2 regions of the Pseudomonas sp. TSO6 genome follow, and region 2 is predicted to be linked to the other one. Evidence: riboswitches for the same ligand, from Rfam matches in the RefSeq annotation. Region 2 holds a riboswitch; the other holds the start of a gene.
The links. Region 2 has a riboswitch for thiamine pyrophosphate ahead of ACN6NG_RS13590 (TenA family protein). Riboswitches for the same ligand answer to the same signal wherever they lie in the genome.

Region 1 (5,149 bases), on a different contig from region 2:
TACCGCGTGCCAGGGCATTGCGTGAGCAGTGGGGGGCCGAACAGCGCCCGGTGTGGATTGCCGCCAGTACCCATGACGGTGAGGATGCGCTGATTTTGCAGGCGCATCGGCAGTTGTTGCAGGTGCATGGCGATGCCTTGCTGATCCTGGTGCCGCGCCATCCCGAGCGCTTCAATGCGGTGCATGCGCTGTGCAGCGAACAATTCACCACCGTGCGCCGTTCTTCGGCAGCCCCGGTCGATGCGCAAATCCGCGTGTTGCTGGGCGACACCATGGGTGAGTTGCTGTTCCTCTACGCGCTGGCTGATATTGCCTTTGTCGGCGGTAGCCTGGTGCCGACCGGTGGGCACAACCCGCTGGAGCCGGCGGCGCTGGCCTTGCCGGTGCTGATGGGGCCGCATGTGTTCAACTTCCTTGAAATCAGCGCGATGTTGCGTGAAGCGGGGGCGTTGCAGCAGGTGGACGATGCCGACGGGCTGGCCGGGGCGGTGCGGCGGCTGGTCGAGTTGCCGCAGGATGCGCAGCGCATGGGCGAGGCGGGCAGGGCGGTGATGCAGGCCAATCAGGGCGCGTTGCAGCGCTTGCTCGATGGCCTGGATGCGCTTATCCGCTGACTTTTGCTTTGGTTTTCCTGGCCTCATCGCCGGCAAGCCAGCTCCCACAGGGGCTGCACAAGGCTTGAGGCCAGTGAGGAACCTGTGGGAGCTGGCTTGCCGGCGATGAGGCCATCAAAAGCAACCCGGTCTGTGAGCAATACACCCCTATTTCAAGGGCGGCGCTCAAAGTTCTTGGCCGCTGCTGCAGCCAAGTCTGGCGGCAGGAAGTCCTTGTCCGGGTTGTAGTCCGGTTTCAGGTAGCGCTTGAGGTCCTGCAGGTCTTGCGGGCTGAGGGTGCCGGCCGCCTGTTTCAGGCTCAGGTTGTCGAGGATGTAGTCATAGCGGCTGTTGTTGTAGTCGCGCACCGAGGTGTACAGCTGGCGCTGGGCATCGAGCACGTCGACGATGTTGCGGGTACCCACCTGGTAGCCGATTTCGGTGGCTTCCAGCGCGCTCTGGTTGGAGATGATCGACTGTTTGCGTGCTTGCACCTGTTCCACGTCGGTGTTCACCGCGCGGTGCAGGTTGCGGGTGTTTTCCACCACCTGGCGGCGCAGGCTTTCACGCTGCTGTTCGCTCTGGCTCAGGCGCTGGTAGGCCTCGCGTACCTGCGAGCTGGTCAGGCCGCCGCTGTAGATCGGGATATTCAGCTGCAGGCCGACGCTGGTCTGTTCCACGTCGCCGCTGTAGCGCACGCCCAGCTGCGAAGGGTTGGTAAAGCCCAGGTTGTCGTTGTCACCCTTCTGGTACTTGGCCACTGCATCCAGGGTCGGCGCATGGCCGGCCTTGCGCTGGCGCAGGGTCTCTTCGGCGGCGGAAACCGCATAGTTGGTGGCCAGCAGGTTGAGGTTCTGGCGGCCGGCGGTTTCGACCCAGGCCTTGGCGTCGTTTGGCGTGGGTACCTGCACCGGCAGGGTATGCACCACGCCTTGGATCGAGGTGTATTCACGGTTGGTCAGGGTGACCAGCGCTTCAAAGGCATCCTGCACCTGGCGCTCGGCGATGATCCGGTTGGCTCGGGCCGTGTCATAGCTGGCCTGGGATTGCAGCACGTCGGTCTTGTCCGACAGGCCCACATCGAAGCGTTCGTTGGACTGATCCAGCTGGCGTTTGAATGCGGCTTCCTCGGCCTTGGTGGCGGCCAGGTTGTCCTGCGCGCGCAGCACGGCAAAGTAGTTTTGCGCGGTTTGCAGGATCAGGTTCTGTTCAGTGGCCGACAGCTCCAGCGCCGCCTGTTCGTTTACCGCTTCAGCGGCCTGCAACTGGAACCAGCGATCAGCGCGGAAGATTGGCTGGGCCAGGGTCGCGCTCCATGAGTTGCCGCTGCGGTTGGAGGTGATGGAAGGCTCGTCCAGCTTGGTGCGGGTGTTCAGCATCTCGGCATCGGCCGAGAGGTTTGGCAGCAACCCGGCGCGGGCCTGCGGTACCACTTCGCGGCGCGCGCCATAATCGGCGCGTGCCGCAGCCAGGTCGGCGTTGTTGTCTACCGCTTCCTGATAAACGCTGACCAGGTCGGTTTTGACTGTCGAGGGCACGTCCACTGCCCAGGCCACTCCGTTGGACGCACAAGACACGGCAATCGCCAGTGAGAGTTTGCGCAGCATAGAGGCAATCCTTGTACGAAATTTAATTACTGAACTGTTGAGTATCGAGTGACGGGCCAGTGTAGTGCCATGCGCCCCTGGCAACAATCGCCCGGTATGCCTTTCATCAACCGCGCATTTACCCGCTTGGCTTTGCCGACCACTCCAGTCTAGACTGCGCATGTTCTTGTCGGGGTGCCTTGAAGCAAAGGCTGAGATCGCAGAGGTGCGGATCCCGTTGAACCTGATCAGGTTAGCGCCTGCGTAGGGAACAAGATTGCTCGCCTTCCCGGGGAGCCTCTTGTGCCAGGTCCGGGAATGTCGCAGCTGCATGCAGCTTCAGGCACCCCCATATCCGGCACTGCACTCGTCCACGGGTGCGTCCGCGCTTTTCAGGTTCTCCCCGACATTCCACTGCTAGGAAGCCGTCTGGAGAGCCTGTGATGACCAAACAAGAAAAAGCGATCAACCTCAGCGAATCGGCACAAGTCGATCAGCAGTCCGTGCAACCGTTCCCGCGCTCGCGCAAGATCTATGTCGAAGGCTCGCGCCCGGACATCCGCGTGCCCATGCGCGAAATCAGCCTGGACGATACCCCGACCGATTTTGGCGGCGAAACCAACGCGCCGGTACTGGTCTACGACACGTCCGGCCCATACACCGACCCCAATGTGATCATCGACGTGCGCAAGGGCCTGGCCGATGTGCGCTCGGCCTGGATCGACGCCCGCGGTGACACCGAGCGCCTGGGCGGGCTCAGCTCCGACTTCGGCCAGCAGCGCCTGAACGACGCCGAACTGGCCAAGCTGCGTTTCGCCCACGTGCGCAACCCGCGCCGTGCCAAGGCTGGCGCCAACGTCTCGCAGATGCACTATGCCCGCCAGGGCATCATCACCGCCGAGATGGAATACGTCGCCATCCGCGAAAACATGAAGCTGCAAGAAGCCCGCGCCGCTGGCCTGCTGAATGAGCAGCACGCCGGCCACAGCTTCGGTGCCAACATCCCGAAAGAAATCACCCCCGAATTCGTCCGCCAGGAAATCGCCCGTGGCCGCGCGATCATTCCGGCCAACATCAACCACCCTGAAGTCGAGCCGATGATCATCGGCCGCAACTTCCTGGTGAAGATCAACGGCAACATCGGCAACAGCGCCCTGGGTTCCTCGATCGAGGAAGAAGTGGCCAAGCTGACCTGGGGCATCCGCTGGGGCTCGGACACGGTCATGGACCTGTCCACCGGCAAGCACATTCACGAAACCCGCGAGTGGATCATCCGCAACTCGCCGGTGCCGATTGGTACCGTGCCGATCTACCAGGCCCTGGAAAAGGTCAACGGCGTGGCCGAAGACCTGACCTGGGAGCTGTTCCGCGACACCCTGATCGAGCAGGCCGAGCAGGGCGTGGACTACTTCACCATCCATGCCGGTGTGCTGCTGCGCTATGTGCCGCTGACCGCCAAGCGCGTGACCGGCATCGTCAGCCGCGGTGGCTCGATCATGGCCAAGTGGTGCCTGGCGCACCACAAGGAAAACTTCCTGTACACGCACTTCGACGAGATCTGCGAAATCATGAAGGCCTACGACGTCAGCTTCTCGCTGGGTGACGGCCTGCGCCCCGGCTCGATCGCCGACGCCAACGACGCTGCGCAGTTCGGTGAGCTGGAAACCCTCGGCGAGCTGACCAAGATTGCCTGGAAGCACGACGTGCAGTGCATGATCGAAGGCCCAGGCCACGTGCCGATGCAGTTGATCAAGGAGAACATGGACAAGCAGCTGGAGTGCTGCGACGAGGCGCCGTTCTACACCCTCGGCCCGCTGACCACCGACATTGCACCGGGCTACGACCACATCACCTCGGGCATTGGTGCGGCGATGATCGGCTGGTTCGGTTGCGCCATGCTCTGCTACGTCACGCCCAAGGAACACCTGGGCCTGCCGAACAAGGACGACGTCAAGACCGGCATCATCACCTACAAGATCGCCGCCCACGCCGCCGACCTTGCCAAGGGCCACCCGGGCGCGCAGATTCGCGACAACGCCCTGTCCAAGGCACGCTTCGAGTTCCGCTGGGAAGACCAGTTCAACCTCGGCCTGGACCCGGACACCGCCCGTGCCTTCCACGACGAGACCCTGCCGAAGGAATCGGCCAAGGTTGCGCACTTCTGCTCGATGTGCGGGCCGAAGTTCTGCTCGATGAAAATCACCCAGGAAGTGCGTGAGTACGCTGCCAAGATCGAGGCCGTGGATGTGACGGTCGAGCAAGGCATGCGTGAGCAGGCCGAGCGTTTCCGCCAGGAAGGCAGCCAGCTGTACCAGAAAGTGTAAGAACGCTGGGGCCGCTGTGCGGCCCCTTCGCGACACAAGGCCGCTCCCACAGGGACCGCACAAGGTTCAAGGCCTGCGCGGCCCTTGTGGGAGCGGCCTTGCGTCGCGATTCGAGGACGAAGTCCTCGCCAAGAACACCAACAACATTGCCGGCGAGCGCCAACCATGACATCACCCAGCCAGTTCTCCCCCGACCACCCGGTCCCCACCCACCAGCGCATCTTCGGCGCCCGCGACCTGTTCTCGTTGTGGTTCTCCCTTGGCATCGGCCTGATGGTGCTGCAAGTCGGCGCCATGCTCGCCCCAGGCCTTGGCCTTGCCGGCGCGGTGCTGGCCATCGCCCTGGGCACCGGCGTGGGTGTGCTGTTGCTGGGCGCGGCCGGTGTCATCGGCAGCGACACCGGTCTTTCGGCCATGGGCACCCTGAAGCTCAGCCTGGGCAGCCATGGTGCGCGCTTGCCGGCTGTGCTCAACCTGCTGCAACTGGTAGGTTGGGGCGCATTCGAGATCATTGTCATGCGCGACGCCGCCAGCCTGCTGGGCGCGCGGGCGTTCGGCGAGGACAGTGCCTGGAACAGCCCGATGCTCTGGACCCTGTGTTTTGGAGCCCTGGCCACCTTGCTGGCCGTCAGCGGGCCGCTGGCCT
Region 2 (5,149 bases):
AATCAGTCTCCGGCCCGATGCGGTACACGTCCTTGCGCGCCCATTTTTCCCATTCAGGTGGTGCCTTGCCGTCGCGGCTGAGAATCACGCCTTCCTCGAAGTGCACGTGTACTGGGTGGCTCCAGCCATCGCCACCGTTGACGATTTTCCACACTTCCAGGGTGCCGTCCCCGCTGAAACCACCGTCAGTAGACTGATTGGCCAATTGCGGTGCAGCAGTGATGCGTCGTGGGTCCATGCTGTAACCGAAGCCACCATCGGTCTTGATGGTCCACGGCTTGGTGTCGGTACCGTCGGAGCGGCCAAAGATGAATTCGCGGTGGCGGGCATCCTTGAGCTTGGCCAGGTCGGCGGCAGAGTTGCGGTCAATGGGCAGCGGCAGCATTTTCAGGCCTGCGGCCTTGCCTGGCTTGGCTGGCTCGTAGGCCACCGGGTCCATGCTCAGGTCCTGGCCGGTGTAAGGCTGCACCAGCAATTGCAGGAACTTGCCGACTGCGGGGTCGCCGTTGTCCCACTGCGGGCCTTTGCTGGTCTGCTTGATCACCGCCTTGTATTTGCCCGACAGCACATCGGCCAGTGAAATGGCAGCTTCCGGGCCCTTGCCGGTGCGGTGCTCCTGGAGGTTGACGAAGTACAACTTGTCGCCGGCCTTGATGCCGTTCTTGGCAAAGTTGATGATGATGTCGTAGCGCTCGGCGATGGCTTGCAGCGGCAGGATGCCATTGTTGTCTTGCAGGTTGCCGTCGCCGTTGAGGTCCAGGGTGCCGTCGAATGGCACGGCGTGTTCCATGATGTTGCCGTCGTTGGCGATCATGTGGAACGGCACCCGCGCATATGAAAGGTTGGAACCGGAGGGGCCTTTGAACTCACCGCTGGTCCCGGCAATTTCCCGCACCACGGCAAACTTGAAGTAGCGCGATACCGAGCCGTTGAGGATACGGAAGCGGTAGCTGCGCGCACGTACCTTTAGCTTGGGCTGATACTGCCAGTTGACCAGAATCTGGTCGCCGAGGAAGCCATCGGTGTTGAACGGGTTGAACCACAGCTGGCCGTTGGCATCCCAGGCCTTGTCGGCAATCATCAGGTTGACGTCATAGTCACGGTTGCCCCACGGCATGCCCGAGCCGCTGGGGAAACGCAGGTTTACGCCATCCTGCAGGGCCTCGTTACCGCGGTCCAGCGCACTGTAGTAGTTCATCATCACGGCGTTGCCCTTGTAGACGTTCTGCGCCGTGAAATCCATCATGTGGTCGTGGAACCAGTGCGTGCTCATGGTTTCACGCCAGTCACCGCGGATCTTGATACTGCCGTTCTGGCAGGTTTTGAGGCCCGGCGTGGCGTCGTTGACGAACAAGGTTTCACCCGGCGAGCAGGGGAAGGCCGCACGCGGATCCTGGGCACGGGTGTTGATGGTGTCGTAGCCGGCCAGTTGCACCGGCCAACGGTAGTCGTAGTACTGGCCGGGGAAGAAGTAAGCGTTGGCAAAACCATCGCTCTCAGCCGGGGAGTGGCCATTATGCTCGTGGGTCGAGATGGTGTGCAGGCCAAAGCCGCCGTTGGCAGAGGGGTCGATAGGCAAGGCGTTGTAATGGCGCATCAGGATCGGCTGACCATAGCGCACCATCAGCAGCTTGGCCGGGAAGGTGCCGTCGAATGTCCACAGTGATTTATGGTTCTGCAAGGGCATGTTCGGGTGAAACCGCGTGTCGATGCCCTTGGTGGTGCCCAGGGTGGTCGGGATGTCGGAGGTCTGGTAATACAGGCCGCCAGGCGCGAACTCGCCAACCGCATAATTGTGCAGCTGTTTACGGTCACGCAGACCGAGGTTGATGCGCGCACCGGCTTGGGCGGTCTTGAACGCCGCCTGTGGGTAGAACTCGTTCCAGCGCTGGTGCGACCAGGCTTTTCCTGGCGGCCGGCCTTCGGCAGGCGAGCCGACCGGCTGGCGGTTGAGGAACATCTCGATCTGCGCCTTCCAGGGGTTGCGGTCCAGCACATTGGCGTACTGGGCCGGGAACGGGTAAAGGCCGGGTTGCTTGAGAAACGCCTCAAGTGCCGTGCCACTTGGCCCGCTGCGCGCGACTACGTTGGGGTCTTGGGCGGGGGCCGCGCCGAGGGTGGGTACAGGGAAGGTCAGCTCGGGCGCCGGCGTGGTCGGGTCCAGCTTCTCTGGCCCGAATTCTTCGAACAGCAGCAATTGCTGGGTGAAGGGCTGCGCACCGAACAACGGGCTGGGCTTGCCGTTGGTGGGGTACCTGTCCGAGGTTTGCAGGGCGGGCGGCAGCACGTTGTCGATGCGCACCGTATTGCGGTCGCCGTATGCGCCATTGATCAGTTCAAGCGAGCCCTGGTTGGCTTCTGGCAAGGTGTTGAGGTTGAGCAAGGCCGGGGTCGGGTCGGCAGGCTGATCGGTGTAGGCCGATGGGTCGGTCGGCGACGGTTGACTGTTGTCGTCCATGGGTGAGGCCATGGCCGTGATCAGTCCGAGGCTGACCATTAGCGCAGTGACGGAAGACAGCATCCATGCGTGCCCTGTAGGGTGGATCACGGCAGGTTTTTTCATTGCCTTGTGCCTCGCTCGCGGCTCTATGGCTCCAAGCCATCAATGGCGTTTTGCCCGTTAAAAGGCCCTGAGCAACGGCTGTGCCAACAGTTATTTCGGTAATGCTTTGTTAAACAAATCCTTGTGGCGCCTGATGCCCGCGAAATGACGGGGCGTCAAAAATGGGTATAAGTCCCCACTAGCGGGTACCCAATGCCCATTGGTTGGGGGGATTGGGGCGTGACACCCCTGGCGCGCTGGGGTATATCTGTTGGCCACCAAGGGGAGCCCAGCAGAGGGCTGAGAAACCGCTGAAGGCTGCAGCGCGGTGACCCTTCGAACCTGATCCGGATCATGCCGGCGAAGGGATGGGGCTTGTTACCTGCCTTTTTGCCGGCCTCACTGCGAGGCCCGTCCATGTCAACTGCCAAGGTCTCGCTGTCACCTTCATCAAGGACAGCAACATGACCGAACGTTTCAGCCAGTCCCAGCGCCGCCAAAGCGAGCCGACCTGGTCGGCGGCCGTTGGCCACCGTTTCGTGACCCAATTGTGCGACGGCAGCCTACCGGACCCGATCATGGTCGACTATCTGGTGCAGGACCATCGCTTTCTCGACAGCTTCCTGACCCTGCTCGGCGCGGCCATCGCCACCGCCGATACGTTCGAGGCGCGCCTGCGCTTTGGCCGCTTTGCCGGGATGATTTCAAGCGATGAGAACACCTACTTCCTGCGCGCTTTCGAAGCCCTGGATGTAAGCCCGGCGCAACGCATTGAGCCGGCTGATACCGCGCCAACCGCAGGTTTCAAGGCGATCATGCGCGAAGCGGCAGCCACCCGCTCATACGCCGCGGCCTTGGCGGTACTCAACGTTGCCGAAGGCCTGTACCTGGACTGGGCGCTGAAGGCGCCAAAACCGATGCCGGACAACTTTGTCCATGCCGAGTGGATCACCCTGCACGACAACCCCGCATTCCAGAGCTTCGTTGCATTCCTGCAGGCAGAGCTGGACCGTGTCGGCCCGCAGCACGCCGCACTGGCCAGTGACTTCTACCAGCGCACTGTTGCGCTGGAGCTGGCCTTCTTCGATGCCGTTTACCCGGAGGGCAAATGAGCATGGATATCTTCGATCGCCTCAAGTCTGCAGCCACGCCACAGTGGCACAGCTACGTAGACCATGACTTCGTGCGGCAGATGGGTGAGGGCACGCTGAGTGAGGCAGCGTTCCGCACTTACCTGGTACAGGATTACCTGTTCCTCATCCAGTTCGCCCGTGCCTGGGCACTGGCGGCCTACAAGAGCCGTCGCCCGGCCGACATCCGCGCGGCACAGGCCGGGCTGGCGGCGATTCTGGATGAAACCGAACTGCACTTGCGCCTGTGCGCCCGCTGGGGGCTGACCCAGGGCGATATCGAGGCCGCGCCAGAGCATCAGGCCACGGTGGCATACACCCGCTACGTGCTGGACTGCGGCGCTGCCGGCGACCTGCTGGAGCTGCACGTGGCACTGGCACCCTGCGTGATCGGCTATGCCGAGATCGGCCGGACCCTGGCCGACCGGGTTGGCGATTTGAGCAACCACCCGTACCGCGAGTGGATTGGCGAATATGCCGGGGAAGGCTATCAGGGTGTGGCGGCAGCTGCGCGCAAGCACCTGGATGAGCTGGCGGCGCGGAGCATGACCGAGCAGCGGTTTGCCGAGTTGGTGGGGATTTTTGGCCAGGCGTCCAGCCTGGAGGCGGACTTCTGGCAGATGGGCCTGGACGGGGTGGCGTAGCCACCCGGGGCCGCTTTGCGCCCCATCGCCGGCAAGCCGGGCTCCCACAGGGACCGCGTAATGATTGAAGGGTTGCACCGTACCTGTGGGAGCTCGGCTTGCCGGCGATGGGCTGCGCAGCAGGCCCAAAGTGCTTGGTCGACTGGGTGAATCCTACCTAGCCCAAGCCCGCTTTGGTGCATGAATGCCTCAAAATAAGTCGTTCAGCACACCTTCATAACGCCGAAATGCGACTTTAATGTTCACAGTGCACATCACCTCCTGGGCTGCCTGCCCGATTTGATTCCGGGTTTCGGCCCTCGAAAAAGCGGCCCGCATATTGCTCTTCCAGCTCCCAACTACCACCCGGAGCCCCGTGCAATGAGCTCACCCAGCGAATTCCCCCTCAGCGAAGCCCCGCAATCCGCCCGCAAGGGCCTGCTGCCGATTGCCATGGTCTTGTTCAGCTTTACCTTTTTCACCGGCACGATGTTCGCCGGTGGCAAGCTGGGCATGGCTTTCAATTTTGTCGACATGTTGTGGGTGGCCACCGTCGGCAACAGCTTGCTGGCGATGTATGCCGCAGCGTTGGCATTCATCGCTTCGCGCAGCGGGCTGAATACCGTACTGATGGGGCGTTTCTGTTTCGGTGAGGCAGGTAGCCGGCTCTCGGACTTTCTGCTGGGTTTTGCTGAACTGGGCTGGTACGCCTGGGGCACAGCCACCGTGGCCATCGTGCTGGTCAAGCTGCTGGGGCTGGCAGAAGGTTTCAGCGTACCGTTGATGGTGTTGTTTGGCCTGGGCTTCAGCATTACTGCCATCATCGGCTTCAAGGGCCTGGACGTGCTGTCGCG

Region 1: it holds a riboswitch for thiamine pyrophosphate, as region 2 does, so the genes downstream of both, thiC (phosphomethylpyrimidine synthase ThiC) here and ACN6NG_RS13590 (TenA family protein) in region 2, are expected to answer to the same signal.

What each region holds. Positions count from the first base shown of each region.
Region 1 is NZ_JBLZWV010000069.1:77,847-82,995, reverse strand. Features, by position in the region: gene waaA (lipid IV(A) 3-deoxy-D-manno-octulosonic acid transferase) at 1-614, shown strand, start outside; gene ACN6NG_RS27275 (TolC family outer membrane protein) at 767-2,200, opposite strand; TPP riboswitch at 2,361-2,467, shown strand; gene thiC (phosphomethylpyrimidine synthase ThiC) at 2,623-4,503, shown strand; gene cytX (putative hydroxymethylpyrimidine transporter CytX) at 4,669-5,149, shown strand, end outside.
Region 2 is NZ_JBLZWV010000033.1:151,726-156,874, forward strand. Features, by position in the region: gene ACN6NG_RS13585 (Ig-like domain-containing protein) at 1-2,563, opposite strand, end outside; TPP riboswitch at 2,814-2,928, shown strand; gene ACN6NG_RS13590 (TenA family protein) at 3,007-3,654, shown strand; gene tenA (thiaminase II) at 3,651-4,316, shown strand; gene codB (cytosine permease) at 4,677-5,149, shown strand, end outside.